DNA from 2 places in the Paenibacillus allorhizosphaerae genome. Region 1 is predicted to be linked to the other one. Evidence: predicted binding sites of a transcription regulator. Region 1 holds the regulator's gene; the other holds the start of a gene.
What was found. The regulator Rex, encoded in region 1, represses fermentation and respiration genes when NADH is low (regulators of the CRP and FNR family bind a similar motif). The targets are predictions, from matches to a motif close to TTGTGAAATATTTCACAA.
Positions count from the first base shown of each region.

Region 2: hcp (hydroxylamine reductase) is a predicted target of Rex. The motif match lies at 3,381-3,398, and genes of this name have one in related genera.

Region 1 is NZ_JBHSRV010000002.1:722,911-737,737, forward strand. It holds gene bshB1 (bacillithiol biosynthesis deacetylase BshB1) at 1-427, shown strand, start outside; gene bshA (N-acetyl-alpha-D-glucosaminyl L-malate synthase BshA) at 467-1,633, shown strand; gene ACFQI7_RS12065 (CCA tRNA nucleotidyltransferase) at 1,655-2,938, shown strand; gene ACFQI7_RS12070 (biotin--[acetyl-CoA-carboxylase] ligase) at 2,935-3,903, shown strand; gene panB (3-methyl-2-oxobutanoate hydroxymethyltransferase) at 4,277-5,200, shown strand; gene panC (pantoate--beta-alanine ligase) at 5,221-6,087, shown strand; gene panD (aspartate 1-decarboxylase) at 6,112-6,495, shown strand; gene ACFQI7_RS12090 (tetratricopeptide repeat protein) at 6,618-7,265, shown strand; gene dinG (ATP-dependent DNA helicase DinG) at 7,356-10,217, shown strand; gene ACFQI7_RS12100 (redox-sensing transcriptional repressor Rex) at 10,214-10,837, shown strand; gene ACFQI7_RS12105 (inorganic phosphate transporter) at 10,897-11,898, opposite strand; gene ACFQI7_RS12110 (DUF47 domain-containing protein) at 11,956-12,576, opposite strand; gene ACFQI7_RS12115 (amidohydrolase) at 12,893-14,191, shown strand; gene ACFQI7_RS12120 (cell wall elongation regulator TseB-like domain-containing protein) at 14,198-14,701, shown strand.
Region 2 is NZ_JBHSRV010000003.1:159,178-174,004, reverse strand. It holds gene ACFQI7_RS14085 (hemerythrin domain-containing protein) at 1-87, shown strand, start outside; gene ACFQI7_RS14080 (GAF domain-containing protein) at 203-631, opposite strand; gene ACFQI7_RS14075 (Crp/Fnr family transcriptional regulator) at 933-1,637, shown strand; gene ACFQI7_RS14070 (hemerythrin domain-containing protein) at 1,761-2,285, shown strand; gene ACFQI7_RS14065 (molybdopterin-binding protein) at 2,324-2,800, shown strand; gene ACFQI7_RS14060 (FAD-dependent oxidoreductase) at 2,804-3,004, shown strand; gene hcp (hydroxylamine reductase) at 3,472-4,767, shown strand; gene ACFQI7_RS14050 (hemerythrin domain-containing protein) at 4,815-5,333, shown strand; gene ACFQI7_RS14045 (FAD-dependent oxidoreductase) at 5,921-7,282, shown strand; gene ACFQI7_RS14040 (hypothetical protein) at 7,344-7,646, shown strand; gene ACFQI7_RS14035 (Gfo/Idh/MocA family oxidoreductase) at 7,613-7,711, shown strand; gene ACFQI7_RS14030 (Gfo/Idh/MocA family protein) at 7,741-8,016, shown strand; gene ACFQI7_RS14025 (AraC family transcriptional regulator) at 8,577-9,392, opposite strand; gene ACFQI7_RS14020 (ABC transporter substrate-binding protein) at 9,577-10,899, shown strand; gene ACFQI7_RS14015 (FAD-dependent oxidoreductase) at 10,900-12,222, shown strand; gene ACFQI7_RS14010 (DeoR/GlpR family DNA-binding transcription regulator) at 12,452-13,228, opposite strand; gene ACFQI7_RS14005 (Cof-type HAD-IIB family hydrolase) at 13,505-14,275, shown strand; gene ACFQI7_RS14000 (glycerophosphodiester phosphodiesterase) at 14,317-14,827, shown strand, end outside.

The DNA of each region.
Region 1 (14,827 bases):
ACTGGAAATTCGCAAGTGGCGGCCGCGTCTTGTCTTCGCGCCATATTGGGAAGACCGCCATCCCGATCATATCGCTTGCAGCAAGCTGGTGCAGGAAGCGGTGTTCAATGCGAAGCTGCGCCGTTTTATGCCGGATGTGCCTGCGCATACCGTCAAGGAAAGCTATTATTATTTTATAAACGATGTGTTTGAGCCGAGCGTGATGGTCGATGTAACGGACGTTTACGAGACGAAAACCGCCTCGCTTCGCGCCTATCGCTCGCAATTCGAGCCTGCAGGAACGGGTAACGATTATGTGCAAACACCGCTGACGCAAGGTTATTTGGAGCGGGTGGAAGCTCGCGACCGACTGCTCGGCTTGAGAAGATCGGTGCCGTATGCGGAAGGCTTTGTGAATAAGCTGCCTTATATGGCAGAACTGTTGTAAACCATCATATATCCGCAGATAAGGGAGGATACCCTCACTATGGACCGGTTAAAAATCGGAATTACGTGTTACCCTACCTTGGGCGGTTCCGGCGTCGTCGCTACGGAGCTTGGGAAGCTGCTTGCGGAAAAAGGACACGAAGTGCATTTCATCACGCACAGCATGCCTTTCCGCCTTGGGAAATTCGATAAAAACATTTCGTATCACGAAGTGGAAGTCAATGATTATTACGTTTTTAAATATCCGCCATACGATCTATCGCTTGCCAGTAAACTTGCGCAAGTCGCCAAGCTGGAGGAACTGGACTTGCTTCACGTGCATTATGCCATTCCGCATGCCGTTTGCGCGCTGTTAGCAAAGCAAATGGTCGGTCCGCAGCTGAAAGTAGTGACGACGCTGCACGGGACGGATATTACGGTGCTTGCGCAAGACGAATCGTTAAGCGATCTGATCAGCTATGCGATTGATGAAAGCGATGCGGTAACGGCGGTTTCGCAAGATTTGATCGAGGAAACCCGCAGGCTGCTCGGCATTACCAAACCGATCGACCTTGCTTACAATTTCGTCGATAAACGAGTCTACTATCCGCGCGAAGTGAGCGAGCTTCGCAAAGAATTCGCCCATCCGGACGAAAAAATATTGATCCATATCTCGAATTTCAGACCGGTGAAGAGGGTTACCGACGTCGTAGAAATATTCGATCAGGTGCGCAAGGAAGTACCTTCCCGTCTTCTGTTCGTCGGCGAAGGGCCGGAACTGTCCAAAGTGCTCTGCAAAGTGAAAGAGCTCGGCATATTGGACCGGGTCACGTTCTGCGGAAAGCAGGACGACGTGGCGCAGCTGCTATCGCTCGGCGACTTGATGCTGCTGCCGTCGGAGAAGGAGAGCTTCGGTCTTGTGGCGCTGGAAGCGATGGCTTGCGGCGTACCGACGATCGCTTCCGATGCCGGAGGCATACCGGAGCTGATCACGCACGGGGAAACCGGATTTTTGGCCGGGATCGGCGACGTAGATCAGATGGCTGCTTATGCGAAGCAGCTGTTATCCGACGAAGCGATGTATGCAAGGATGAAGCAGGCCTGTTTGCATCGGGCGCGTTTTACATTCTGCAACGATCTGATTACCAGACAGTATGAAGAAATATATTATCGCGTGCTTGGACGACCGCTGCCAGAGGAGCTGAAGTCCAGGCCGATCAACTGCTGAATTGCCGAAGGAGAGCAGCCCATGGCCGAAAAGCTGGAAGATGGGGCCCTAAAGGTTATACGACGATTAACGGACCGAGGTTTCGAAGCTTATATGGTCGGGGGCTGTGTACGAGATAAATGGTTGGGCCGCAAGGTAAAAGATTATGATATCGCCACATCAGCCAGACCGGAACAAGTGCAATCGATATTCGAGCGCACGATTCCAACCGGGCTTCAGCATGGAACGGTTACGGTTTTAATCGATCGCGTTCCTTACGAAGTAACGACTTTTCGGAAAGAAGGCGACTATGAAGGGTTCCGTCGCCCGTCCGAAGTGGAATATATCGATAACTTGCATGAAGATTTACAGCGGCGCGATTTTACGATGAACGCAATGGCGCTGGATCAGGATGGCCGGCTGATCGACCCGTTCGGCGGACAGGAGGATCTTCGGCTGAAACGGCTTCGATGCGTCGGTCAGGCGGAGGAACGGTTTCGGGAGGATGCGCTGCGCATGCTCCGCTGTCTAAGGTTCGCCGCCGAATATGGATTGGAGCCGGAAACGGCAACCTGGAGCGCACTGCTTCTGCTAAAACCGCTGCTTGGTCATATCGCGATGGAGCGGGTGCAGGCCGAGCTTCTAAAAATGCTCGCCGGCGCGAATCCGAATCTGGCTGTGGATCTGCTGTGCAGCAGCGGGGTGTTGCAGCATACGAAAAAGAAGCTGAGCCTTGCTTCGATCGCGGACGGAAAACCGTGGCCGAATCTGGATCGGCTGCCTGATGAGCTGCATCGTTTGGCGTTTTTGTACATACGCATCGGGGCTACGGCTGAACAAGCGGATGCGGATATGCGCCATCTGGCTTGTTCGAAGCAGCAGACGGAAAAAGTACGGCTGATGGTAACCGCACACGAGAGGCTTCGGAATGAAGCTGGTAATAATAAAGTGATGGATGACATGTCGATGGACCAACGGAAACGGCTATGGCTGTTGGCGGCAATCCGTTATGGTCGCGGTACGCTTCGCAACGTTCACAAATTGTATTCGCAGGAAGAGCACCTGTCCCCGTCACAACGCGTATGGGTTGCGGAAGGCGAGAGGTGGCTTGACGAAATGCCCGTGTCCGAAGTGTCGGAGCTTGCGGTCACGGGGCAGGAGCTCATGCGTTTGTTTGCCCCTGCCAAACCGGGACCATGGCTCGGCCGGTTACTTGCGGCGCTGCTGGAAGAAACGGCTCTAGGCGAGCTGTCCAACGAAACGGAAGCGCTGCTGAAGGCGGCCGAAGCACACTATGAACAAATACGGGAGATTGAGCGTCAATGAATCAACGAATCCTGGAGCTGTTCGAGCAATCGAACGGCGCTTTTTTGTCCGGCGAAGAGATCAGCGGCAAACTGAACATTAGCCGCACGGCGGTATGGAAACATATTGAACGGCTCCGAGAGAAAGGCTACCGGTTTGAAGCGGTTCCGCGAAAAGGCTACCGTCTGACGGCGAAGCCGGCGAAACTTGATATTGCACGTGTCCTGACGAGTCTCGAAACTGCGCGTTTTGGAAGGCAAATCAAATATTACGATGAGGTCGAATCGACGCAGACCATAGCCCACGGACTTGTTCAGGAAGGCGCGCACGAAGGTATGCTCGTCATCGCCGAGCAGCAAAATGCGGGCCGCGGACGAATGGGCCGGAAGTGGCACTCTCCTAAAGGAAAGGGCTTATGGATGAGCCTGATCCTGAAACCCGGCATACCGCTTCAGATGACGCCTCAGCTTACTTTGCTGTTTGCCGTGGCGCTTTGCCGAACAGTCCGCGGGTACCTAGCTCTGGATGCGGGAATTAAGTGGCCGAACGATCTATTGATCCGCGGGCGCAAAGTTTCCGGCATCCTGCTCGAATCCAACGCCGAGGACGAACGTCTGCTTCACGTCATTGCCGGGGTCGGCATCAGCGTCAACCTGGAGCCGCAGGACTACCCGGAGGAATTGCGGGATGTAGCGACTTCCCTGGCTATTGAAGCGGGGCATCCGATCGACAGGGAAGCGTTCCTTTGCCGTTTCCTGCTGGATTTGGAGCAGTTGTATGCACTGTACCGGGAGGATGGCTTTGCGCCAATCAAAACGTTATGGGAGCTGCAGTCCGTTTCGCTCCACCGTCCGATCCGCGTACAAACGGCGCAAGGTGCTGTTGAAGGGACAGCGGAGTCGATTGACGACAGCGGTGCGCTGCTGATCCGGCTGCAAGACGGCAGCGAGCAAAAACTGTACTCGGGCGTTGTCGAATTTAGATGACATCTTATACAAACTTTGGTATAATGTACGTTGCAGAGGCGGTATCGTAATGAGCTGCACTCTCCAGTTTGCTTAATGAAGGAATGTTTAAGTTCATGCAGTGCAAATGCACAGCATAGCAACATTTCGGAATATCAAGAAAAGCGAAATGATTTGGATCGGCAGCTTTTCTTACAATTGAATCGTTTTTGTAATATGTCGGATTCTGCTCTGAGCCAACCGGACCGAGACAGAAGGATCATATGATGTTTGCCATGTGAACCTTTTAGCCACGTTATGCCGGCTGAAAGGTTTTTTTGCTCATTGCAACAATCCGGCCTCTGCACGCAATACTAACGGAAAGACAAATCCACGAAAGAAGCAGGTGAAACGGATGGAAGCGAGAAGACCGGTAACAACAGCAAAGTTGAGAAAAATGAAAGAAGATCGAGTGCCGATTAGCGTCATTACGGCTTACGACTATCCTTCCGCCATGTTGGCGGAGCAAGCCGGAATCGATGCAATCTTGGTAGGCGATTCATTAGGCAATGTCGTGCTCGGCTACGACTCAACCATTCCTGTAACGTTAGAGGATATGATATATCATACGAAAGCGGTGACCCGCGCGGCGAAAACGAGCTTCGTGATCGCAGATATGCCGTTTATGACCTATCACGGCAGCGTCGATCAGACGCTGCGCAATGCGGCCCGATTGATGCAGGAAGGGCTCGCCAAAGCGCTCAAGCTGGAAGGCGGGGCGGAGATCGTTCCGGCAGTACAGGCATTGACGCAGGCAGGCATTCCGGTCATGGCCCATATCGGGCTCACGCCGCAGTCCATTCATCAGATCGGCGGCTATAAAGTGCAGGGCAAAAGCTCCGCTCAAGCGGAAAAGCTGCTGGAAGACGCCAAGGCGTTGGAGCAAGCCGGTGCTTTTGCCATTGTGCTCGAGCTTGTAACGGATGAACTTGCGGCACATTTGACGCAGACGCTGTCCATTCCGACGATCGGCATCGGCGCGGGCGCTTCCTGCGACGGGCAGGTGCTAGTTTTCCACGATTTGCTCGGGTACGCCGCGGATATTCATCCGAAACGGTTCGTCAAAACGTACGCCCATATCGGCGAGGCGATTCGAAACGGAATTCGCCAATATGTAGACGAGGTGAAAGGCCGCAGCTTTCCGGCCCAAGAGCATGCGTTCCACATGGAGGATGAAGTCGCAGCCAGTCTGTACGGCGGAGGCGGCAGCTCCGCGCAAGCCGAACCGGCGTCGGCAGAAGAGAAACGCGTAAAAGAGCCCGCTGGACAGCGCGAATAAACAAAGGGGATGAACGGCCCATGATTATATGTCGTACGATAAATGAATTGCGCCAGGCTATTCGCCAGCATCGTTCTTCGCACCTTGACAGCAAGGTCGGGTTTGTGCCGACGATGGGATATTTGCATCGCGGTCATGGTTCGCTGCTGGAGCGGGCGCGCGACAATTGCTCTTTGGTGGTGCTAAGCATTTTTGTCAATCCGCTGCAGTTTGGGCCGAATGAAGATTTTGAGAGGTATCCTCGCGACGAGAAGCGGGATCTGGAAGTCGCACAATCGGCGGGAACCGATATTGTGTTTTTGCCGCAAGTTGCCGAGATGTACCCGACTCCGACGAAAACGGTCATCACCGTATCCGGCGTTACCGAAAGGCTGTGCGGCGCATCCCGCCCCGGACATTTTGACGGAGTGGCAACCGTAGTTAGCAAGCTGTTAAATATCGTTCAGCCCGATTTCGCTTATTTCGGCATGAAGGATGCGCAGCAGGTAGCCGTTATCGAGCAGATGGTTTACGACCTGAACATGCCCGTGACGATTGTGCCTTGTCCGACGCTTCGCGAGGAGGACGGTCTTGCGCTTAGCTCACGGAACGTGTATTTAAGCGACGAGGAGCGTCGCCAGGCAATCGTGCTGTCCGCGGCGCTCGCCGATGCTGAAGCATTGATGCAAGACGCTGCAGGGTTAACTCCCGACCGGCTGCAAGCAGTCGTCGTCGAACGAATTCAATCCGCTTCCTTGGCTCATATTGATTACGCGGAAGTTTTATCGTATCCTTCGTTGGAGCCGATCGATTCATTCGAAGGCGCTGACCGCATCATCGTGGCGCTCGCCGTGAAATTCGGCAAAACGCGCCTGATCGACAACCGGATTTTGCACATACCCGCTTAAATGAAATGTAGGAGGCGAGAAGCCGTGTTTCGCACCATGATGAAGTCCAAAATTCACCGCGCTACCGTAACTGAAGCGAATTTGAACTATGTGGGCAGCATTACGATCGACCAGGATTTGTTGGAGCTTGTCGATATGCTGCCCAATGAAAAGGTGCAAATCGTTAATAACAATAACGGCGCGCGTTTTGAAACGTACATTATTCCGGGTCCCCGCGGCTCAGGCGTCATATGCCTGAACGGAGCGGCAGCCAGACTCGTCCATCCCGGCGATAGCGTCATTATCATATCCTATGCTGTTATGACGGACGAAGAGGCGCGCACCCACAAGCCGCAAGTCGCCATTATGGGCGACAATAACAAAGTAGTCAGCGTACTGAAGGAAGAAATTCATTCCACCGTGCTGTAAAGAGAATGAAACCGGACGGCCGGGCGCACAATGTAGATACCATTGCAACGTTCAACACATCCGCCGCTGCACATTCGCAGTGACTCGGTTGCAAAAAAGAAGCTCAAGGTGGGATACGGCATATGTTTAATCATCTTTTTGCTTCCATGAACGAAATGCTTGACGAAGTGGCGTCCGAGCTCCCGTCCGCGACCGGTACAAAACGGAAAGAATTGCAGGAAAAGCTGCGTACGTTAAAGGCGATGAGCGATACTTGCATTGAAGAATGGCTGCTGTTTGAGGAAAAATGGGCCAAAGTAGCGCGTCAAACGGGCGATTCCTTGTTAAACTTGGCGGCGGATCCGTTCGATCCCGAATTTTCCGGAAAACGAAACGATCAGTTTATCCGCGGCCAAGGTTATTATAAGCTACACATGTTTAATGAAGCGATTGATGCGTTTGCGCCGCTCGTAGACAAGCAGCCGGATTTCAGCTTGGCCCGCATATACCTCGCCATGTCTTATCTACGCAAGGGCGAAGCCGAGGAAAGCTATTCGCACTTTCACTTTTTGTCCCAATTGACCGATAACTTGCAGCTGAGAGCCATTTCTTACAACGCCATGGGCTGCATTCAGGCGCAGCAGCGCAATATGGAAAAAGCGTTCGAGTTTTTCAATCTGGCATACCGGACCGATCCTGTCAGCGTTCAGCCATTAATTGACCTGGGACTTTGTTCCGAGAAAAAAGGCAGCCTGCAGTTTTCCCATACGATATCCCGCGGTTTAAAGTAAGGCGTGCAGGTTAAGTTTGCTATTCCCTTTTCCCGTTACAATTGGTATGCTTATGAGGAATGCGGGAAATGAAGGGATTGACTGGCACCAATGAAATTTGCTGTGTTGGATTTTGAAACGACAGGGAGCACGGCGACGGATCGAGTTATCCAAGTCGGGCTCTTTATCATAAACGATCATGAGATTACGGACAGGTATACTTCTCTCGTCAATCCGGGTATGAGTATACCTTCTTCAATTACAACGTTAACGGGAATTAACGACGAGATGGTGAAAGATGCGCCCTCGATCGATTCGGTCATTGCGGAGATGGTCCCTTTCCTGCAGGAATCCGTACTGGTCGGGCATAACGTTGGGTTCGACCTCGCATTTTTACAGCGCGGACTTGACGAGAGCGGATATTTTTCCTTCGACGGCCGGGTGCTTGATACGATGGACGCGCTGCGCGTATTGTTCCCAGGCTTATCGAGCTTGCAGCTGAGCGCCGTGTGCCACGAATTCGGCATTGAGCACGAGCGACCGCACCAAGCGGACAGTGACGCCGAAGTGACGGCGCTCATTTGGCTCCAATGCGTAGAGCGGCTGCAAAAGCTTCCGTTATTAACGCTTCAACGGCTCGAGATGGTGTTCGACGATTCCGCCGCTAACGATTTTGCTTGGTTTCTGCATGAAATGATACAATTTAAAGAGTCGCTGCCGCATCAAGATTCGGAATCAGAATCCTACTTTCGTCAGTTTGCGCTTCGTGTCGGCGACTGGGGAGAGGAAGAAGCGGTTCGCAGCGAAGTGGATATTCAAGCGATGCCGGGGGAGTTCGGCGATTTTTACAACCATTTGAAGCAGGTGCTTCAGCAGCGGTTTGAAGCTTATGAAGACCGGGAATCCCAAGTTCAAATGCTGAAAGAAGTTGAATCCGCATTCGAACAGGGGAAGCACTTGATGATCGAAGCCGGTACAGGTACGGGCAAGTCGCTTGGATATTTAATCCCCGCGCTCTTTTACGGATTGAAGCAAGATAAAAAAGTGGTCGTCAGCACACATACGATCAATTTGCAGGAGCAGCTTCGCGAACGGGATGTGCCCTTGCTCCAGCATTTGTTTCCTGTCGGGTTCAAAGCCGCGGTATTGAAAGGCCGAAGTCACTACTTGTGCCTCCGCAAATTCGAGCACAAAATCAACATGCTTGACTTTGAGAACGGCCGTGACGATCGGATTACCGCCGGACAAATGCTCGTTTGGCTTGGAGATACAGAGCGCGGCGACGAAGAAGAACTGCATTTTGCCGGCAAAGGCAGGCAGTTTTGGCATACCGTTCAGAGCGATTCGGAATCATGCTTGAACCGCAACTGTCCATGGTTTAAAAAATGTTTTTATCACCGCGCGAAAAACGATGCAAATACAGCGGATGTGATCATAACGAATCATTCCTTGCTGTTCACCGACATGATCGCGGAAAACCGGCTGCTGCCCGGGTATAAGCATCTGGTGATTGACGAAGCGCATCATTTTGAAGAAGTGGCAGGCAAGCATTTGGGCATTGAGCTGCATTATCACAGCTTAATGAATACGCTGTTTTGGTTGTATAAAGATGCGCGTTCCGGACAGCTTTCGACCCTTCGTTCGCGTATTCATATATTCGAGGAAGAACGGCCGAAAGCATGGTGCGCGGTGATCGATCAAGTCATCGATCATTTGATTTCGCTGAAAGAAGAATGGGATCAAATTACGGAGCTGTTTTACCAGCTTGTCGCCTCCCGCAGCGATCCGTCGCAAACCGAAGGCAGTTCGTACGTATACCGCGTAATGAAAGATTCGCTCCCTGCGGGTTGGGATAAACTGGCGTTGATCGAAGAGAACATGCATTCGGGATTCAACGAGGCATTGAAGCGGCTCGATAAAATGCTCAGCGAGATGAAAGATCATCAAGAGGAATATAACATTCAAAGCCTCGTCACCGACTTGGGTGGAACCGTGAAGCAGCTGCAGCGCCATCGCGACGCATTGCATTTCTTCATCACAATGCCTGACGACAATTATGTACACTGGCTGGAAGCGGGCAGCTATAACAAGAACCGGTCCTTGCTTCTTACATGCGTTCCGATTGATGTGAGCGCGTTGCTTCGGCAGCATTTCTTCGATGCCAAAGATAGCGTAGTGATGACCTCCGCCACGTTGTCCGTAGGCAAATCGTTCGATTACACCTGCGATCAATTAGGGCTGAGGCGGGAGGATGCCGACGGCGGCAAGCTGAAGACGGTGCTCCTGCCGTCGCCATTCAATTACCGTCAGCAGGCGCTAGTCGCCATCCCGCGCGACTTTCCTACGCTTCGCGGCGGAAGCAGCGGCGAAAAAGAGTTCCTGGACAAACTGATACCATCGCTTGCTGAGGTGGCGCTGGAAACGAAAGGCCGCATGCTGGTGCTGTTCACCTCAAATCGGATGCTGAAAAACACGCATACCGCATTGAAAAATATGCTTGCTCCGTTTGGCATCAACGTGCTCGGCCAGGGTGTGGACAGCAGCAACCGGAGTAAGCTGACGCGGCTGTTTCAGAACAGCCCGGCTTGCGTACTGCTCGGGACAAGTAGCTTTTGGGAGGGTGTCGACATTCCCGGTGATGCGCTAACGTGTCTGGCGATCGTACGCTTGCCCTTTCAGCCGCCCAATCATCCGCTGGTCGAGGCCAAGACGGAAAAGCTCAAGAAGCTGAACCAGAACGCTTTTATGAAATTGTCGGTACCGCAGGCGGTGATTCGCTTTAAACAAGGATTCGGCCGTCTTGTGCGCACCGCTTCCGATAAAGGGATCGTCATTATTTACGACACCCGGGTCATTGATACAACGTACGGCAAATACTTTTTATACTCGCTGCCGGGTCCGAAAATCGAACATATGCCCTCGAATCAGTTGGTGCCAAGAATAAAGCAGTGGATGGATGTGAACGAAGCATGACGAAAACGATGAAAATTTCCGAAGCGGTCGTTCGCCGGCTGCCCGTATATTTACGGTTTTTAAATGAATTGCATAAAAAAAACGTACAAACCGTATCCTCGCAGGATTTGGGGCAAAAATTGGACCTGAATCCTGCGCAAATTCGTAAAGATTTGGCTTATTTCGGGGAGTTCGGGAAAAAAGGGATCGGGTACGACGTCGATTATTTGATTGAAAAAATAAGGCAAATTTTAAAACTGGATAAAGTGATCCCCGTCGCATTAGTCGGGGCCGGCAATCTGGGCCGCGCTTTATGCAATTATAACGCTTATTTAAAGGACAATATGAAGATCGTAGCCGTGTTCGATGCGCTTTCGAACAAAGTCGGGGAATCGATCAACAATTTAAAGGTCAAACCGATGCAGGAGCTGTGCCCGACGATCAAAGAATTGAACGTGCGCATCGGCATCATTACCGTTCCTGCGGCGGAAGCGCAATCCGTGGCGAACCAATTCGTGGAATCCGGAGTCGAAGCGATATTGAATTTTGCGCCGATTATTATAAAAGTGCCGAACGAGATTCGGGTGCATCACGCCGATTTTACGACCGAGCTTCAAAGTTTGGCATATTACTTGGATTAGATAAAAAAAAGACAAGCCTGATCGCGAGCCAATTCGCTGCAGGCTTGTCTTTTTCGTTATTACGATGAGAAAACGAAGATGACTTTGTAAATGAGATAAGCGAGCGCAATGCTAATGGGAATCGTAATGATCCAAGTCATGATCATCCGGGTAACCGTCGCCCATTTGACGTCATAAAACCGCAAAACCGAACCGGTCCCGATGATCGATGAAGTAATGACATGCGTTGTCGACAAAGGCATACCCATATGCGTGGACACTTGGATGACGATGGACGAGTTCAGATCGGAAGCGAATCCGTTGATCGGTTCGATTTTCAACAATTTCTTGCTCATCGTCTTAATGATTCTCCAGCCCCCGATCGATGTGCCAAGTCCCATTGCCGTAGCGGCCGCGAGTTTGACCCACAGCGGCACATCCAGATCGGTTTGGTATTCCATTGCTACGAGCGCAAATACGATAATTCCCATCGCCTTTTGAGCATCGTTGCCGCCGTGGGAGAAGGAGAGCAGCGCCGCGGAAACGACTTGCAGGTAGCGGAAAACGCGGTTCATTTTCGTGCGAGACTGATTGCCCGTAGCGAGGATCAGCTTTTTGATAATCCACATCACAAGAAAGCCGGTACCGAAAGCAACGATAGGCGAGAACACCAGAATCAGAACAATCTCCTTAAAGCCTGACCAGTTGACGGAGGAAACCCCTGCACCGGCGATGACGCTGCCGGCGAGCGAACCGATCAAAGTGTGCGAGGAGGAAGACGGGATGCCGAAATACCATGTAACCAGGTTCCAAATAATGGCGGACAACAGCGCTGCAATAACGATGTGCATCCCATTCTCGATCGTAGCCGGATTCGCCACTTTGCCGCCGACCGTTTTGGCTACCTCCGACGAAAAGACCGCGCCGACAAAGTTCAGCACGGCGGCCATCATTACAGCGAAACGCGGCGATAGCGCCCTTGTCGATATCGAAGTTGCGATCGCATTGGCCGTATCGTGAAAACCGTTAATAAAATCGAACAAGAGCGCAAGTGCAACGATGATAATCAATATAGTTAACATAAATTCCTCCTACGTGAGCTTGGTTGTTCCAAAATTTGCTTACTTGAAGGAACAACGTCAGGAGTATCGAAGTACAACGCTCTCCAAAATATTCGCCACGTCTTCGCAAGCATCGGTCGTTTGCTCCAGCCGCTCATACAGCTCTTTCAGTTTAAAATCATGGTACGGGTCTTTCGGATTCGTAAATATTTCGCGAATGCCTTCGCGCATTAAACGGTCCGCCTCATTCTCTAAACTGTTAATTTGTACCGTATGCTCCGTAAGCTGCGAATATTTTTTTTTGGACAACAGCTTGAAGGAATCAAGGATGTGCTGGCAGCTCGCCACAATCACTGCGGAAAATTCTTTCATATACTTGTCCGAGACGGTGATGTTTAAATAATCGAAACGGGCGATCGTCGCTTCAATGCCATCGATCACATCGTCGAGCTTGGAAGCGAGTTCCATAATGTCTTCACGGTCGATCGGCGTAATGAACACTTTGTTCAAGCCTTTGAATATTTGATGCGTAATATTGTCGCCTTTGCTCTCGAGCTCCTTCAGCTTCGGATAGTACGTCGCGGGCGGCTCGTCCCCCATAACGGCGGTGCGAAACATTTGCGCCGCTTCCAGTGTATTCTCCGAGGCATGGATCAACAGAAGCAGAAAATCGGTATCGTCTTTTTTTGAAAACAGCATGATTTTTCCTCCTAAAATTGTTCTTCTCTGTATTTTTTTGTGTTGCACATGCACAGACCCCTACACTGAAAGCAAATGGAACGAGTGAAATTTGTAAGATTTATGTAGAAAATTTGTAAGATTTCACACAAAAATAAAAATAACATACTACATCATGGGAATGCAATCATAGTTTCACCCGTTTAAAGGATGTTCATGAACAATTTCTTATAAGAAGCCATACTAATTTATAACAGTACATGCTTGATTTTACGAGCTTAAAGGGGTACATTGGAGGATGGAGTCGCAATCGGAAAGTAAAGGACGTGTAGCGAAAATGACTAAAACAATCATTTATAACGGTACGTTTATAACGATGAATGAGGATTCGCCTTTGATTCATGGATACATGGAGATTGAAGGCAACAAGATTACATATATTGGTGAGCAGCTGCCGCAGCCGCTGGAGCAATATACGGAGAAGGTAGACGGCAAAGGGAAATTATTTTTACCGGGCTTCGTCAATACGCACGGGCACGCCGCGATGTCGCTGCTGCGCGGTTACGGGGACGATATGGCGCTGCAAGTGTGGCTGCAGGAAAAAATGTGGCCGATGGAAGGGAAGTTCACTTCCCACGACGTAAGGATCGGGACGATGCTGTCGCTGCTGGAAATGATCAAAGGCGGGACGACGACGTTCGTCGATATGTACGATCATATGGATCAGGTGGCGGAAGCGTCGGCGGTCAGCGGGATTCGTGCATGTTTGACCCGCGGGGTTATCGGCCTTTGTCCGCGTGACGTTCAGGATGCGAAGCTTGCCGAAGCGATTCAGTTCGCGAAAAATTGGCACGGACAAGCCGACGGCCGCATTACGGCGATGATGTCGCCGCACGGTCCGTACACTTGCCCGCCGGATTATATCGAAAGAATCGTCCAGGCAGCGCATGATCTCAATTTGCCGATGCATACCCATATGTCTGAAACGGCAAGAGAAGTGCAGGATAACGTAGACCAATACGGCTTGAGACCGGTAGCGCATCTGGAAAAGCTCGGCGTATTCACACGTCCCACGTTAGTCGCTCATGCGGTACATTTGACGGACGAGGAAATCGAACTGCTCGCTAAATATGATGTCCGCGTGTCGCATAATCCGGGCAGCAACTTGAAGCTGGCAAGCGGCGTTGCGCGCGTGCCTGAGCTCCAAAAGGCCGGCGTGCTCGTATCGCTTGGAACCGATGGCGCCGCCAGCAACAACAACCTCGATATGCTGGAAGAGATCAGGCTGGCCGCTTTGATCCACAAAGGCGTATCCGGCGATCCGGTAGCGGTTGCCGCTTGGGATGCCTTAAAAATGGGGACGCTCGACGGGGCGAGATCAATTTGGCTCAATGACGTAGGGGCGTTGAAAGAAGGCATGAAGGCCGACTTCATCGCAATGGATATGGATCAACCGCATTTTTACCCGCGGACCAATATGATTTCTCATGTCGTTTATTCGGCTTCTTCGCGGGATGTGACGGACGTATGCGTCGATGGTCGTTTTATTGTCCGAAACGGCGAGTGCTTGACGCTGGACGAAGAAAAGGTAAAATATGAAGCTCAGCAATGCTTTGAACGATTAACCGCGGAGTAATGCGGCATGGTGATGCAGACCAAGTGGAAAGTGATATTGCTGCTCTCGGCAATCGTGATCGTTGCTGTTGCTTTGTCAAGCTGGTTCTTCAACTCGGTTATGAAGGAAGAATGGAATAGGGAGCGGGCCGCGGTGTTGTCGGCCTACGAAAAGACGATTTTGACAAAGGCGGTCAAGGTCGATCGCTTTGTGGGCCAAAAGCCGTACACGGTCATTCAAGGCGAAGATAAAATCGGACAGCCGGTGGTCGTATGGGTGGCGGAAGATGAAATTCGTTCGGAAATGGCTGCGGGGGGCATTACGGCGCAGCAGGCCGAGCTTGCAACAATGGAACGGCATGCCGATGCCACAATCGTGAGGGCATTGCCGGGCATCATGAACAACGCACCGGTATGGGAAATCTTTTATAAGCTGCCTCCCGGTGAAGAAAAGAAAGACCAATATTTTTATGATTATTATACGTTTAAGGACGGGCAGTTAATGGATACGTGGAGATTGTCCATCCGATAATGATAAGGCTGCGAGTGCGCAATAGATGCGTATTCGCGGCTTTTTTTATATATTATGATCAAAAGTCGTTGATTCAGAAGCTTTTATTTTATTGTTAGGTCAGCCCGGAGATATTCGTTTGGCCTT
Region 2 (14,827 bases), on a different contig from region 1:
CTGCTGCAGGCATGCCGTTTGGTTAAAAGCCATTTGCAAATGGAAGAAGAAACGATTTATCCCTTAATGGCCGAGCTGCCGGAGTAAGCTGAAAGTTGGAAGACAAAAAACCTACTATCCGCAGATAACCTCCGCATAGTAGGTTTTTTGTCTGGTCCCGGATGGCGACGCGGGCTTCCGAAACGTCGGCGTAATTGCCTATTCAGGAAGATATCAGGATTTCGGATAAATAAGGCAGCTGTTCTTGCAGGCAGATCAACTCCCGATTCGTGTATGCCTCTGAAGTGCGTCTTGCTATGAACAGCAGACCGGTTACCTCGTTTAAAGGCATAACCGCGGCTGTTTTAAGTTTTTCGGCCGTCAGCAGCGGGCATTCGTACATCACCCTGCCACTGTGATCCGTTTGTTCGTTCCATAACACGGGTTTGCCCGTTCTAAGGGATAAGCCGTCGGGTCCGGCCCCTGGCTTCACAGCCATTCTCTTGTAGCGTTCGCTCCGGTTGCCGTAAGCATATAGCCACCGAAATCGCTGCTCGTTCGGCAATGCCAACGATAACGCGGCGAAATGGCTTGAAGTTTTATGACACAGGCGCTCCAGCTCGTTTGTTATTTTTTGCGTGATCAGGGGCATCTCTTGGGCCACCTCCGTTCCACCGTGAAGCGAGATCACCATTCGTGCTCACATCAATTATTGTAGTTCTTTTTGGATCGTTTGTAAGTCAGGGAATTCCCTTAAAAGTACATCAGGAAAACTTCCCTCATTTTTGCCGATTTCCCGATAGAAGTGCCAATCTATATGGGGATTTCCTGTGCTGAACCTCACAACAAAATAAGGACTTTTCTCTTGAAAGATCAGTGGAACTCCCGATAAAAAAAAGATTCGAACAGCGCTATGATTAGATTAACAAGAAATTGAAAGGGGTTCGTGTGCAATGCCCGAAATCCAGCGAAGAGGAATTGACCAGGTGTTATCAGTTGAAAGCCTTGATAAACTGAAAAGCATTATGTATACAAAAAGGGTAGAAAAGGGAGCCTATCTTTTCTGGGAAGGGGATGCCGCCGACAAATTATACTTTGTTATCAGCGGTCGCGTAAGGACTACGAAAACCTCGGACAGTGGGAGAAGCTTTACGATGTATCTTCATCAACAAGGTGACTTGTTCGGGCAGTTGGATCCATTTCAGGATTCGGTTCACAGTTTCAGCGCGGAAGTGACGGAGAGCGGCAGCATCGGAATCATCCAGCGTAAGGATGCAGAAGTGCTGTTATGGCAGCACGGGGATTTGGCTATCGAGTTTATGAAGTGGATGGGCCTGATGCATCGTTTGACGCAGACCAAGTTCCGGGACTTGCTCATGTTCGGGAAACCTGGCGCGATATGTTCCCTTCTCATCCGGCTCAGCAATACCTATGGCGTAACGACCGAGCACGGTATTTACATTGATTTGAAAATAAACAACAGTGAAATGGCGGATATGATCGGGGCTACCAGAGAAAGCGTCAACCGGATGCTGAGCGACTTGAAGAAGGAAGAAGTGATTGAATACCAGGACGGACACGTCGTTATAAAAAAACTTGAATTTCTTCGAAATATATGTCAATGCGAACATTGTCCAAAGGAAATTTGCAGAATGTAATCGGACTTTCGGCTCCGCCATTAAAGATGTGAGAGGGAAATCTAGTTGAAAATAACCATGCGTGGAGCAAAGGCTACAATAAAGACAGATAGCAACGATCCATGCCTTTGGGGAGGGAATCCAATGGTAACATTACCGGTAACGGAGCCTGCTCATCCGACGGAATTGTATCATGCACTGGTCCGTTTGAAGGAAGAACACGAGGCCTTGAAGCAGGCGATCTTTCAGCTGGAGGAGCAGGCAAAGACCGTGATTCGTTCCTGCGATGCGGAGATGCGGGTCCGGACGCTTCGAAGTTTGGTGCAGGAAACGTTTCTGTTGAACACGAAGCTTGAGGAACATTCCATCTGGGAGGAACAAATATTATATCCGTTTTTAAACGATTACTTTCATAAGAGCGCAGGTCCGTCCATCATTCCGTCATTTTGGGTGCTCGAAAAGGACCACGAATTGGCAAAAGCGTATTTGGATGCCTTTACGGATTTGGCGGAAGCTTTGGTTTCCTCGGATGACGACAAGATCGTCGGTACGGCGGAGCATTTGACTCAAGCATGTCATATTCTGAAAGGCCATCTTCATATGGAAGAAGAGCTGGTCTACCCATTGACAGAACAAATATTGACGGATATGGATTATTTCTTTTCCTAGGGAGCGGTGAGCTGATCGCGACACAAAATCATATCCAAATGAGCATGCGTTTAGATTACGATATTATGGCCGATTTTTTCGCGAGATGGGAAGGAACGACGCTTTTCAACAAAGTCGCGATGCGGCCAGGCAGTCCGACGAGTGCGGGCCTATGGCAAAATAAGCTGCTGTTCGGACTATCCGGGAACCCTTCGGCTTGTTACGTCGGATTCGAGCTGTTCGTCCGTCCCGTCTTGTCAAGTATGCAAGCGAGTGCTGAAGTAACGGCCCAAGAGCATACCGCTTTTCTCGCTGAAGATTATTTGAAGGTGAACGCCTACGCACGATATGTCAGGGGCGTTTGGTTTAGCGAAAAAGGCATGATCTATGTCAGACCGGTTGGAACTGATAAGTCGAGCGCCGTCGTGACGATAAAGGATGCCAACTGCCTTATCGTGGTACCGCCGACGAAAACGGGAATCCGGGCTGGAGATATCGTCAAGTTCCTTCCCTTGGAAGGAGCGATGGTTCATTAAAAAATGGGCAATCCGCATATTTCGCGGAAGGGACGAATATACGATGGGGGCATACGGAAGAAGATCGTTATCGTAGGTGGCGGCATCTCCGGGCTCAGCACCGCTTTCTATATGAGAAAGCTGGTAGAGAAGCTGCAAATTCCAGCTGACATTACTCTTGTGGAAAAAAACGGACAATTGGGAGGTAAAGTCACAAAACGATAAAAATGATTCGAATTTTTCTTACCAAACAAAAGGTGCAATATCCGAAATTTTCAATTATAGGTAGCTTACCAATGCCACTTTGTTGTCCGGTTCGTAATTTAAGAGTGAAATTATTTAGACAGATATAAGTCTAGTTAGAGATTTAACGGAACAATTTCCAACAGCACAAATGATTGGAGACAAAGGATATGTCGGGCAAGAATTAAAAACTGAATTAAGTAAAAAGAATACTCAGTTCTCTACACCATAGATATGATATTCATTACCGCGGGTACTGCATTCTTCCCGCGGTTTTTTCCGCGGTGTAAGCACGTGCATTAACTGGGCAGCCGTAAACCTTGGATTCCCTACGATGATGATCAAACCAAGGTTTACTTTGTGATATGTGTCACATCCAGCCGATCGCGATTCTGTTAGTCTATGTACGAAAGGAACACAGAACGATAAATTGCGGAGGGATGAACTCTATGTTTTGCTATCAATGTGAACAAACCGCCAAAGGCGGCTGTAAAGTGATCGGTGTCTGTGGGAAGGATGAGAACATTGCGAGCTTGCAGGATACGATGATTTTCGCATTGAAAGGAATCGCCGCATACGCAACGCATGCAAGACAACTCGGTTACAGCGACCCTGAGGTTGACCGGATTACACACGAAGCGTTATACATGACGCTCACGAATTCCAATTTCAATGTGCAAGAGCATATCGATATGGCGATGAAAGTGGGCAATGCCGCCGTACGCATCATGGATGTGCTGGATCAGGCCCACACGACGCATTTCGGGATTCCGCAGCCTGTAAAGGTATCACAAAATAAAATCGAAGGGCACGCAATTGTCGTTACCGGCCACAATCTGTATGCGCTTGAGGAGCTGCTGAAGCAAACAGAAGGAAAAGGCATAAATATCTACACGCACTCTGAGATGCTTCCGGCGCATGGATATCCGAAGCTGAAGAAGTATTCTCATCTGAAAGGGAATATCGGTAAAGCATGGTTCGACCAGCGCCGCCTGTTTGAACAATTCCCGGGTGCGATCCTGGCGACAACCAACTGCGTCATGCCGATTAAAGGAACCTATGCGGATCGGTTCTTCTCGTATGACATCGCCGGTCTTGAAGGCGTCACCAAGATCGTAGAAAATGATTTTACGCCGCTTATCGAAAAAGCGTTAATGCTTCCAACCGCAAGCGTTGAATCCGAGCAGGTGCTCACGACAGGCTACCACCATGAAACTGTTATCGGGCTCGCCCCGGAAATTATCGATGCTGTTAAAGCAGGCAAAATCAGACGATTCTTTGTCATTGCAGGCTGTGATGCCCCGGGAAGCGGCGGCGAGTATTACCGTGAGCTTGCCACCTCACTGCCAAACGATACGGTTATTTTGACGACTTCCTGCGGAAAATTCCGCTTTAATGATATCGACTACGGAACCGTGCAAGGAACGGACATCCCGCGGTACATTGATCTGGGGCAATGCAATAATTCCGGCTCAACGGTTAAAATCGCCTTGGCGCTGGCGAATGCATTCGGTTGCAGCATCAACGACTTGCCGGTCAGCATCGTGCTCTCCTGGTTTGAGCAAAAGGCCGTCGCTATTCTGCTCGGATTGTTCAGCTTAGGAATTAAAGATATCCGTATTGGCCCCAAGCCGCCAGAATTCATTACTCCCGGAGTCATGAATGTTTTGGTCAATACGTTTGGCTTGAAATTAATCGGCAACGCTCAAGAGGATATGGAAGAGATGCTATCGTTGTCTCATTAATACGGTTCACAAGAAACAAGCAGGCATTTCTTGAGGAGGGATGGATCATGAATCACCCGTTATCGACAGACATGCTGCTCGGTCATACCACAGATACACTGCTCAGGCTGAGTGAATACATTGAGCAGTTACGGAAGGAACATGTAAAGCTGCAGGAGAGCCTGCTCGAGTTGTACGGCATGGCCAAAATGATCGGTTTCAACCAGGATGCCGTCAATTGGACGGGAACGCTGAGAGACCTAGGAAGGAAAACGGTAAACTTCAGGGATGAATTGGCCGCTCATGCGAAATGGGAAGAAGAGAAAATGTTTCCGATCGCGGTATGGTATTTCGGGGAAGAACCGGGGCCGCTTGTTATGATGGAGCAGGAACATGAACTGCCGATGCAATTTTTGGATGCTTACATTGATGCCGTGAAAGATAGCGATGGCCCCATCCGATGTTCGGAGGCGAAGGAAATGGCACTGTATTTGCTGCAGGCCAAAAAGATTTTGGAGGGGCATTTCAAGCTGGAGGAAGAACTGATCACGGCGCTCGCCGATCGTTCGAATGCTTTAGGTTTTTAAATAATTAGTTCCACTGTTGCCCTTATGGCCTTTATTCGGCCCGAGGATTCTCGAGGAAGAATCCGGGGCAGCGTTCTTGTCATCAGTGCAGTCCATGTTGAAAGCGCAGTGCAAACGAATCATTTCGTTTGCACTGCGCTTTTTTTTAGGTATTGTTCGATGATTTGCAGGGGGGAGTCCCAAGCTCACAATTTTCTATTTCGTTTTCTTTTCAGTCACCAAAGTATTATATCCGGTAATGAGATTACTATAGGAAAACGGTACTTCCCGGCTTACAATAATAGCATCGGATCCGAAGTACGAACGACAGAAGGGGAGTGGACAACGGGTGCAAGGAGGGGTTGTCGATCAGACCCTGAGCCGGGAAGCTGCCGCGGGATGCAAAAGCATTAAAAGCACGGGCCATTTTCGCCAATATTGGGATTTATATCTCATTATGGTTCGTTCAGAAATACGCTTTTGATTAGTCTCTATAAGATTGTATGGGGATTCCCCGGCCCGATGAGATTACTATAGGAAAGCAGATCTCATTATATTACACTAAATTTACCGGATTCTTTGAATCCCACTATAGGAGGTATGAAATTGTGGACAAACGAATCATCATGCCGGCCATGCCGATACCGTTGTACGATGAAGTCGACGTGCTTGTTGCGGGTGGAGGACCCGCAGGCGTCGCCGCCGCGTTGGCAGCTGCGCGGTGTGGTGCGTCCGTTTTGCTTATAGAGCAGCGAGGGTATCTTGGAGGGATGGCTACCGTTTCCCAAGTTCCGGCATGGTGCCCTTTCACCGATCATAAGAAGCCGGTCATTCGGGGAATCGGGCTCGAAATATTGAATGAGATGAAATCGCGAATGGAGCCGGAATTTCAACAGCTGTGGAGAGACAAGCTGGATTGGGTGCCGATCGACTCCGAAGTGCTGAAGAAACTGCTCGATGACAAAATGATCGAAGCAAACGTGCGAATGTTGTACCATACGTTCATCAGCAATGTACTGCATCGGGAGGGGAAGGTCGAAGCGGTTATTTTTCATAACAAATCCGGTACGTTTGCCGTCAAAGCAGGCATCTATGTAGATTGCTCGAGCGATGCGGATCTTGCCTATCATGCGGGAGGACAGTTTGCCAAAGGCGGGGAGGAAGGCGAACTTCAGCCGGGGACGATGTGCTTCGTCATGAGCAATCTGAATCGTCCGAAGTACATGGAGTATTGCAAGGAATTCGGTGGAAGTCTGAAGCATGCCATCAACGAAGCGAAAGCCAAAGGGACTTTAAACGTTGTACGCGATTGGGCGGGCATCTCCTGGGTAAACGATCATACAGCTGGCTTCAACTTCGGGCATATTTTCGGAATTGACGGCTCCAGAGCGGAGGATTTAACCCGGGGGGCCATCGAAGGGCGGGCGTTGGTCCATCATATCGTCGAATGGCTGAAGCGTACCATTCCGGGCTTTGAAGACGGATACCTTGTACTGACCGGAGAGCAGATCGGGATCCGGGAAACAAGACGGATTATCGGCGATGTGATCGTTACGGCGGACGATTTCATGGATTGCCGCAGCTTTCCGGATGATATCGCCCGCAATGCGTATTTCATTGATATTCATATGGCCAAGCCGACAAGCGGCATGACAATCGCCCATCTTCCTGCCGGAGAATCCCACGGCATCCCTTATCGTGCGCTGCTCCCGGTCGGCATCGACAACGTTATCGTGGCGGGACGCTCGATTTCAACCGATCGTGCGACGCAAGGCTCGACCCGGGTAATGCCGAACTGCTTCGCAATGGGAGAAGCGGCTGGAACCGCTGCGGCGCTGCTGACAAAGCAAGGCTTGAACAGTACACGCAGCATGAATATCGATGAGCTGCAGAAGCAGTTGGTTCGTCAAGGCGCGTGGCTTGGCAACGAGGTCCATGCGAAATACGGGGGGAAGGATGCCAAAAGATGAGGGATAAGCTGGCGGTTCAGTTGTATACCTGCGCAAAGAATGCGAGCAGGATTTTCCCGGCGTGCTTCGCGAGCTGAGCAGAAGGGGATGGGCCGGTGTACAGTTTGCCGGTTACCACGGACACGAGCCCGGGGAGCTCGCTGAAGTGCTGAAGGAGACGGGACTCAGGACCGCAGGGCTGCATGTCGGGTATGATCAGTTGGCGACAGGTCTGGATGCCATAGTGCAGGATGCCGCCATTCTCGGGACCAGGGATATTATATGTCCTTTTGTCCAGCCTGTCCGGCGGACGGAGCAAGGGTACCGGGAGACCAAACGAACGCGCCGAACTTGTTTCACTCGGAGATTTCCATTGCGTCACTAAAGGCAGGCAAGCACGTGTTTTGCGAAAAGCCGGACGCGGTCAGTCCCGAGAGGCGAAAAAGATAGCGGATGCTGCCAGAGATAGCGGAAAAACGATGATGACCATGAGAAATAACCGCTTTACGCAAGCTGCGCAATATTTGAAAAACTATATCTCGGAAGGGCATATGGGAGAAGTGTATACCGGCCGTTGCGGCTGGATTCGCCGAAGAGGAATTCCGGGGAAAGGCGGATGGTTTACGACGAAAGAGCTATCCGGAGGCGGTCCTCTGATCGATTTGGGTGTGCACATGATTGACCTTTCCGTTTGGCTTATGGGCAATCCAAAACCTGTCGCCGTCTCTGGCCACCTACACCAAGTTCGCCAATAATGAAATCTCTGATTCCGTACACAGTGGGTTCGGTGAAAAGCAAGCAGGCGGTACGTTCGACGTTGAAGACTTGGCAATCGGCTTTATTCGCTTCGAGAACGGTGCAACCTTACAAATCGAGTTCAGTTGGGCTTCAAATATCGGAGAAGAAATGAACTTCGTGGAGCTGAGAGGAACAAAAGCGGGATCCAGCATTAAGAAAGGCGAACTTCGGATATTTTACCGAGATGGCGGGCCAGCTGACCGACATTTCGCCTGTTATGGGCAAAAAACCTGTAGATGCGCATGGAGCATGTCGTTCAGCTGCGTGCAGAACCCGTCCTTACGCCGGAGCACGGGGTGGATATGAATAAAATCCTTAATGCGCTTTATCAATCGGCTGAGTTAGGAAGAGAAGTAAGGCTATAAGAGACGGCGGTTGGTAATAAACAAGGACACGAATGTAAAGAAAAATAGTGCGCAATGAGGGAGTCCGGCACAACGTTTGCCGGATTTTTTGTGCCTACGAATCAGTCAACACAACCGGATTGTAAACTCTCCGGAGAATGTACCCGAACATGTTACAACCGATGTTCTTTGCGGTACTGCATAGGGGTCATCTGAAAGTTGCTCTTAAATACGCGGCTTAAATAGAAGCCGTTCAAATAACCGCAGCATTCCGAGATTTGATCCAGATTCAGATTTGTTTCCGTGAGCAGCCTCTTGGCTTTTTCTAACCGCAGGGAGGTCAAATACTTCATCGGAGAGATCCCGAGCACGCCCTGGAATCTTCGGCACAGCTGCATCCGGCTCAATCCGATCTCTTGTGCGACAGCATGAAGGCTAAACCGCTCGAACGCTTTCGATTGAATCAGCTTGACCGCCTGTTGAATGAGATGGTCAGCAGGCTGTATACGATCATCGTTAAGCAGCAGATTTATTTCCTCGCAATAGAGCAGCCAAAGATGGTGTAGGGTGTGGCTGCGGCTGACCTTGCTCCATCGTTCATTCAGGGGACTGTATCGTTTAAAGGCAGCGTAAATGTCCATCAACCGATCCGTGTCGTGCAGGCTGACCTTGCCTACCGGAATGGAGCCGTGCTGGTCCGGATGAATAATATGGCCCTCATCGTCCATCCAAACCATCCGAAGCACAAATAGGGAGACGGGGGAGATGACGACACGCCGGAATACGACACCGGGAGGACATAATACAAGATCGCCAAAGGAAGCGGTTGCATGGCAGTCCTCGATTTCAAAGTAAAACGAGCCTGCTTCTACGGCAAAAATAAGCCATTCTTTCTGAATGCTTTCGTACTGGAAAAACTGCTCATGGTGCACAAAATACCTGTAATAGGTGAGACGCGGTATATGGCCGCATAGCGGAAAGATTTGCAAGAACGCTCCCTCCAGAAATTTGATTCCTGGCATCCGTACATAGGTGCATGAACAGCTGTTTTCCGTTAAAAAGTATATAGTTCATTTTACAATAGTGCATGGAAAAGTGAAAGGGCTTTCAAATACAATAAGGATGGTAGCGGGCCCGCTGCACCTATCTTCAAAGCCAAAGAGGTGTATTGGAATGGGGAAGCATTCAAGGGGCGTAACGAGCTTATGTATATTGATGTCCTTAGCAGTGACGGCGTGCAGCTCAGGCGGCAGCATAGCGGATCCACCGCCGCTGCAGGGGCAGCAGGTCGGAGAGCCGGTCAAATCGTACGTTAATGAACCGGCTGAGCTTGTTATTTTTGGCCAAGTCGGCAATAGCGAAGAGGTATGGAATGAACGATTCGGCAACGCGCTCAAGCTGAAGTTTCCGAAATACAAATTTACCTATATTACAAAAGACCGTCAAAATACGATTTCTAACCTGATTGCTTCCGGCCAGACCATCGATCTCATTCATGATACGCAAAGCGGTGTTCGCGAGAACATTATCAAAACCGGGCTAGGACAAGACTTAACCGAGCTGATGAAGAAGCACAAGGTCGATATGACCCGTTTCGAGCCCAACGTTTTCCAATCGGTTAGCAACAAGGGGACGCTTTACGGCTATCCGCTGCATGACGGCGGCCTTGTTCTTTACTACAACAAGGACATTTTCGACAAATTCGGTGTGCCGTATCCGAAGGACGGCATGACCTGGGAGCAAGCCATTGAGCTTGGCAAGAGGCTGACACGTTTCGACGAGCGTCAATATATCGGACTTGGCGTAGCGGTGGACTATTTGCTGACGATGAATCCTTACTCGCTGCCGTACGTGAATTCTTCAACGGAAAAAGCGGCAATCAATAACGACGCCTACCGTAAGCTGGTAAGTAAAACCCTCATTGAACCGACACAAGCGAGCGGCTATCGGGAGTATTTGAAGACGCTCAAGCGAACGTTAAACAGTAACGATTTTATGAAAGAAAAAAATATAGCCATGTTCGTAATGAATTTCTATCTACAGCTTCAGCCTGACTTTGAAACACTCAATTGGGATATGGTCAGTCTGCCGGTCTTTAGCGATTTGCCGGGCATCGGCAGCCAGCCTTATCCGAACGGACTGTTCCTGACAAGTACGAGCAAATACAAGGATCAGGGGATGGAAGTATTAAACTATTTGGTTTCCGACGAGTTCCAAACCATTTTGTCCAAGAAAGGTTTTGTTCCCGTTGTCAAGAACGAAGCGGTCCGGAAGGTGTTTGGTCAGGACTCCCCTTTCAAGAATAAAAACATGATTCCGGCGGTCTTCACCAATAAGCCTGCCGCCCCACTCGAGCGTTATAACCATGATCGGTTGGTTTCCACCTCCTTCTCCAAAAATATTGCCAAAGTCATGATGGGTGAAACCGACTTGAACTCAGCATTGCAATTAACGGAGGAAGAAGCGAATAAAGCATTGGAGGCAGAGAATAAGTAAATGAAGAATCTAGAATATTCCCGGCTGCTGAACGCAGTTGGTCTTGGTAATCGGATGAACGAACCGGCAGCCGAACTTGAAGAGTATGACGTTATTGTATTTGGAGGGGGCTCTGCCGGATGTGTGGCTGCGATCCAAGCGGCCAGAACGGGCAAACGAACGGCTCTGGTCGAGAAGAACGGATTGCTGGGCGGTACGACGACGGTGGCCTCGGTCAATTTTCCCGGTTTGTTTCACGCATGGGGAAAGCAAATCATTGGCGGTATCGGCTGGGAAATTATTGAACAGACCGTAGGGCTTGGCGGGGCGAAGCTACCGGATTTCTCCGTCATTCCGACGAAGCATTGGCATCAGCAGGTATGGGTCAATCGCTTCATTTACAGTGCCGTTCTCGACCAGCTGTGCCTTGATGCAGGTGTCCGCCTTCGACTTCACGAAATGCCAGCAGCCATCGTTCCGACCGAAGCGGGAAATTATGTAGCGCTTGCCGGTAAAACGGGCTTGAAATGGTTTAAAGCCGCCAAACTGATCGACGCGACCGGCGACGCCAACATAGCGGGGATGATGGGATATCTTCGCAAGAAAGGAGAGGTTCTGCAACCCGGAACCTTAATTAATGATATTGCGGGCTATGATCTTGCGGATGTGCCCAGGGAACAGCTAGAGCGAATGTATACGGAGGCATTGGAGAAAGGCGAAGTCAGCCGAAGCCGTTCCGGATTGTATCACGAACTTAAGGTTGGGCGAATCAACATGCATGTGCAGGGAATCGACGCTTCGGATTCTGAGATGAAGACGCAAGCGGAGATCAAGGCTAGAGCAATGCTGCTGAACACCATAAAGCTGCTGCGCAAGGTGCCGGGATGCGAGAATTTGGAGGTTCGGTATTTCGCTAATGAATGCGGCATACGCGAAACGTGGCGTATCGAGGGAGAGACTGAGGTTGACGAGCAATCGTACCTCTCCGGCTATGTGTGGCCGGATGCGGTGTGCTACAGCTTTTATCCGATCGACCTGCATCATCACAGCGGATACCACATTGATCAGAAATTTATTCAGCAAGGCGTCGTTCCGACAATGCCGTATCGGTCATTGATCCCGAAGGGCAGCGACGACCTGCTTGTGGCAGGCCGTTGTGCCGCCGGCGACAGAATGGCCAATTCTGCCTTCCGGGTGCAGGCGAGCTGCATGGCCACCGGTCAAGTGGCGGGATTAGCCGCCTCCATCGCCGCAGATCAACGCATATCCGTAAGGGATGTGCCGATAGATCTGCTCAGGGTGCAGCTTCAGCGTTTTGGAGCGATTGTTCCACAGCCCGATTGAGAAATGCGTATCACAAGCAAGGCCGTAATCCGCTATTTTTAATTAAAGAGGAGAAGAGAAAATGTACATTTAAGGAATTGTCTACCGGGGTAATCCATTAGACGTACATTTTCTCTGATTACTACCAATGACATGCCGACGAACGAACGGATCCCGTCCCAAACCCGATTCCGGGTGAGCCCAATCAAGTAGAAACAGTTGTGAGCGAACTACAGGCTGAATACTCTGCTTATTTTGCAACAATCACATTCACTTTATCGTTCAGTAATTTTTCCATTAATGGTTGCTCCAGGCTTTGATCGGTAATAATGGTGTCGATTTGCTTAGCGGAAACGAATGTGTTATTGGAGCTTTTACCCATCTTACTGCTGTCCAGCAATGCGACGACGTTGCGAGAAAATTTGGCCATCAGTTTTTTTAAGTCCACCTCGTATACGTTAAAATCGGTCAGTCCGTCCTCATAAGTAAAGCCGGTTGCGGATGTAAACATGGTGTCTATATCAAATTGGCATAAGATCGAACTTCCAAATTTGCCTTCTATAACAGGAGAACCACTTTGGACAACCCCTCCGATTAAGACGACAGTAAGCAATTTATTATTACTTAATTCCATGGCGGAATAAATTCCGTTCGTGATGACGGTAGCCTGGATGCTCATTCTCGCTAATATTTTCGCAAGCTCGAAGATGGTTGAACTCGAATCCAGAAGAATGCATTGCCCAGGGTAAATCATTTTGACTGCTTCATTCGCAATGGATATCTTCTGATCCGAATTAATCAATTGCCGGGTGGCAAACTTGTATTCGGTTCGTCCGTTTGCTTTCATCATCGCGCCGCCATGCGTGCGCTCAATATGTCCTTCACTTACAAGGAAATCCAAATCCGCGCGTAGTGTCGCCGGAGTAACGTTAAGCAGATGACATAGCTCTCTTACGGTTGCGCGCTGGTGTTCATTTAAATATTCCGATATTTTAGTCCTTCTTTCGTAGGCGAACAGCTTTGACAATCATTTCAACTCCCTGACATTGTTTAGCTTATCAATTGCAATCATAATATCAATGGAGGCAAGAAAAAGTCAATTTCGAATCACTAAAAGAAACTAAAAGATAATAAAACATATTTTAAATGGTAATTATTAGTTGACTACATTCATATTTACATGTAAATTTATGAATGAAAGATAATAAAAGATAATAAAAATTAATTAAATACTTTGAAGGTATGATTAGGAAGCGTTCACGTGTTTACGTTGAGTTTGAAAAACTGCAGAGGAGACTGGGTGATGGGCAAGCTTGTTTTTTTTGATATCGACGATACTCTCCTGAACCATCGCAAGCAAGTACCCGATTCAGCGAAGCAGGCGATTCGGGAATTGCAAGCTCGGGGAGTGGATGTGGCGATCGCCACCGGTCGTGCACCGGTCATGTTCAAGCACTTGATGAAAGAGCTGGACATACAATCCTTTGTCAGCTGCAACGGATCGTACGCCGTGTATCGTGGCGAAGTGGTATACAAAGCCAATATTAACCATGAAGCGCTGCATGCTTTGGAAGCGGTTGCCGCACGTAAAGGCCACCCGATGGCTTTCTCCGATCAAAACGCGCTTTGGGTCAATCAGGAATTTCATCCGTTTGTTGAACAGGCGATTAACGACTTGCGGGTCGAGAAGCCCGAATACAGACCGCAGCTGGACGGCGATAAGGAGATGTATTACGCGCTGGTGTTTTGTGAAGAGCGGGAGGAGAAGTATATCCTCGATTTTCCGCAATTCCGGATCATCCGCTGGCACCCGAAATCTGTCGATCTGCTTCCTGCAGGAGGGTCCAAAGCGAGAGGGATTCAAACGCTGCTGGAAAAAACGGGAATCCGGCGGGAGGATACATTCGCCTTTGGCGACGGCTTGAACGATGTCGAGATGCTGAAGTTTGTCGGCACGGGAATTGCGATGGGAAATGCATGTGAAGAAGCGAAAGAAGCCTCCGATTTCATAACGAAAGCCGTAACGGAGGACGGCATCAAGCACGGTTTGGAAATGGCAGGGCTTTTAAGCTGAACGGTTTGCATAAGATGATCAGAACGCGGAGGAGAAAAACGATGCACATTAAAGGAATCGCCCACCGGGGATACCCGGCCAAATATCCGGAAAATACGTTGTCTTCATTTCAAGCCGCCTGCGACCTTAACTTTACGTATGTAGAGTTTGACGTGCAGCTGAGCAAAGACGGCATTCCAGTTGTGATGCATGATTTTACGGTGAACAGGATGACGGGGAACCAAGGCATGGTGCGGGATTACACATTAGATGAGCTGAAGCGGCTTCGTGTCCGCGAGATTGAAACGATTCCGACGCTGGAAGAAACGTTGCGACTGCTCAGAGGAAAAAATTTGGCCATTATGGTCGAGCTGAAGCAGCAGGGATATCTTTATCCGGGCTTGGAGGAAAAGACGCTCGAGTTGCTCCGACAAACGGATACTTTGGATCAATCGATCATCATCGGCTTCGATCATTTTTCCATCGCCAAAATCAGACGGCTTAACAAAGATATCCGGCTTGGTTTAACAAGTTCCTGCAGCATGCCTTATGTGTTTCCGTTTATGAAAGAAA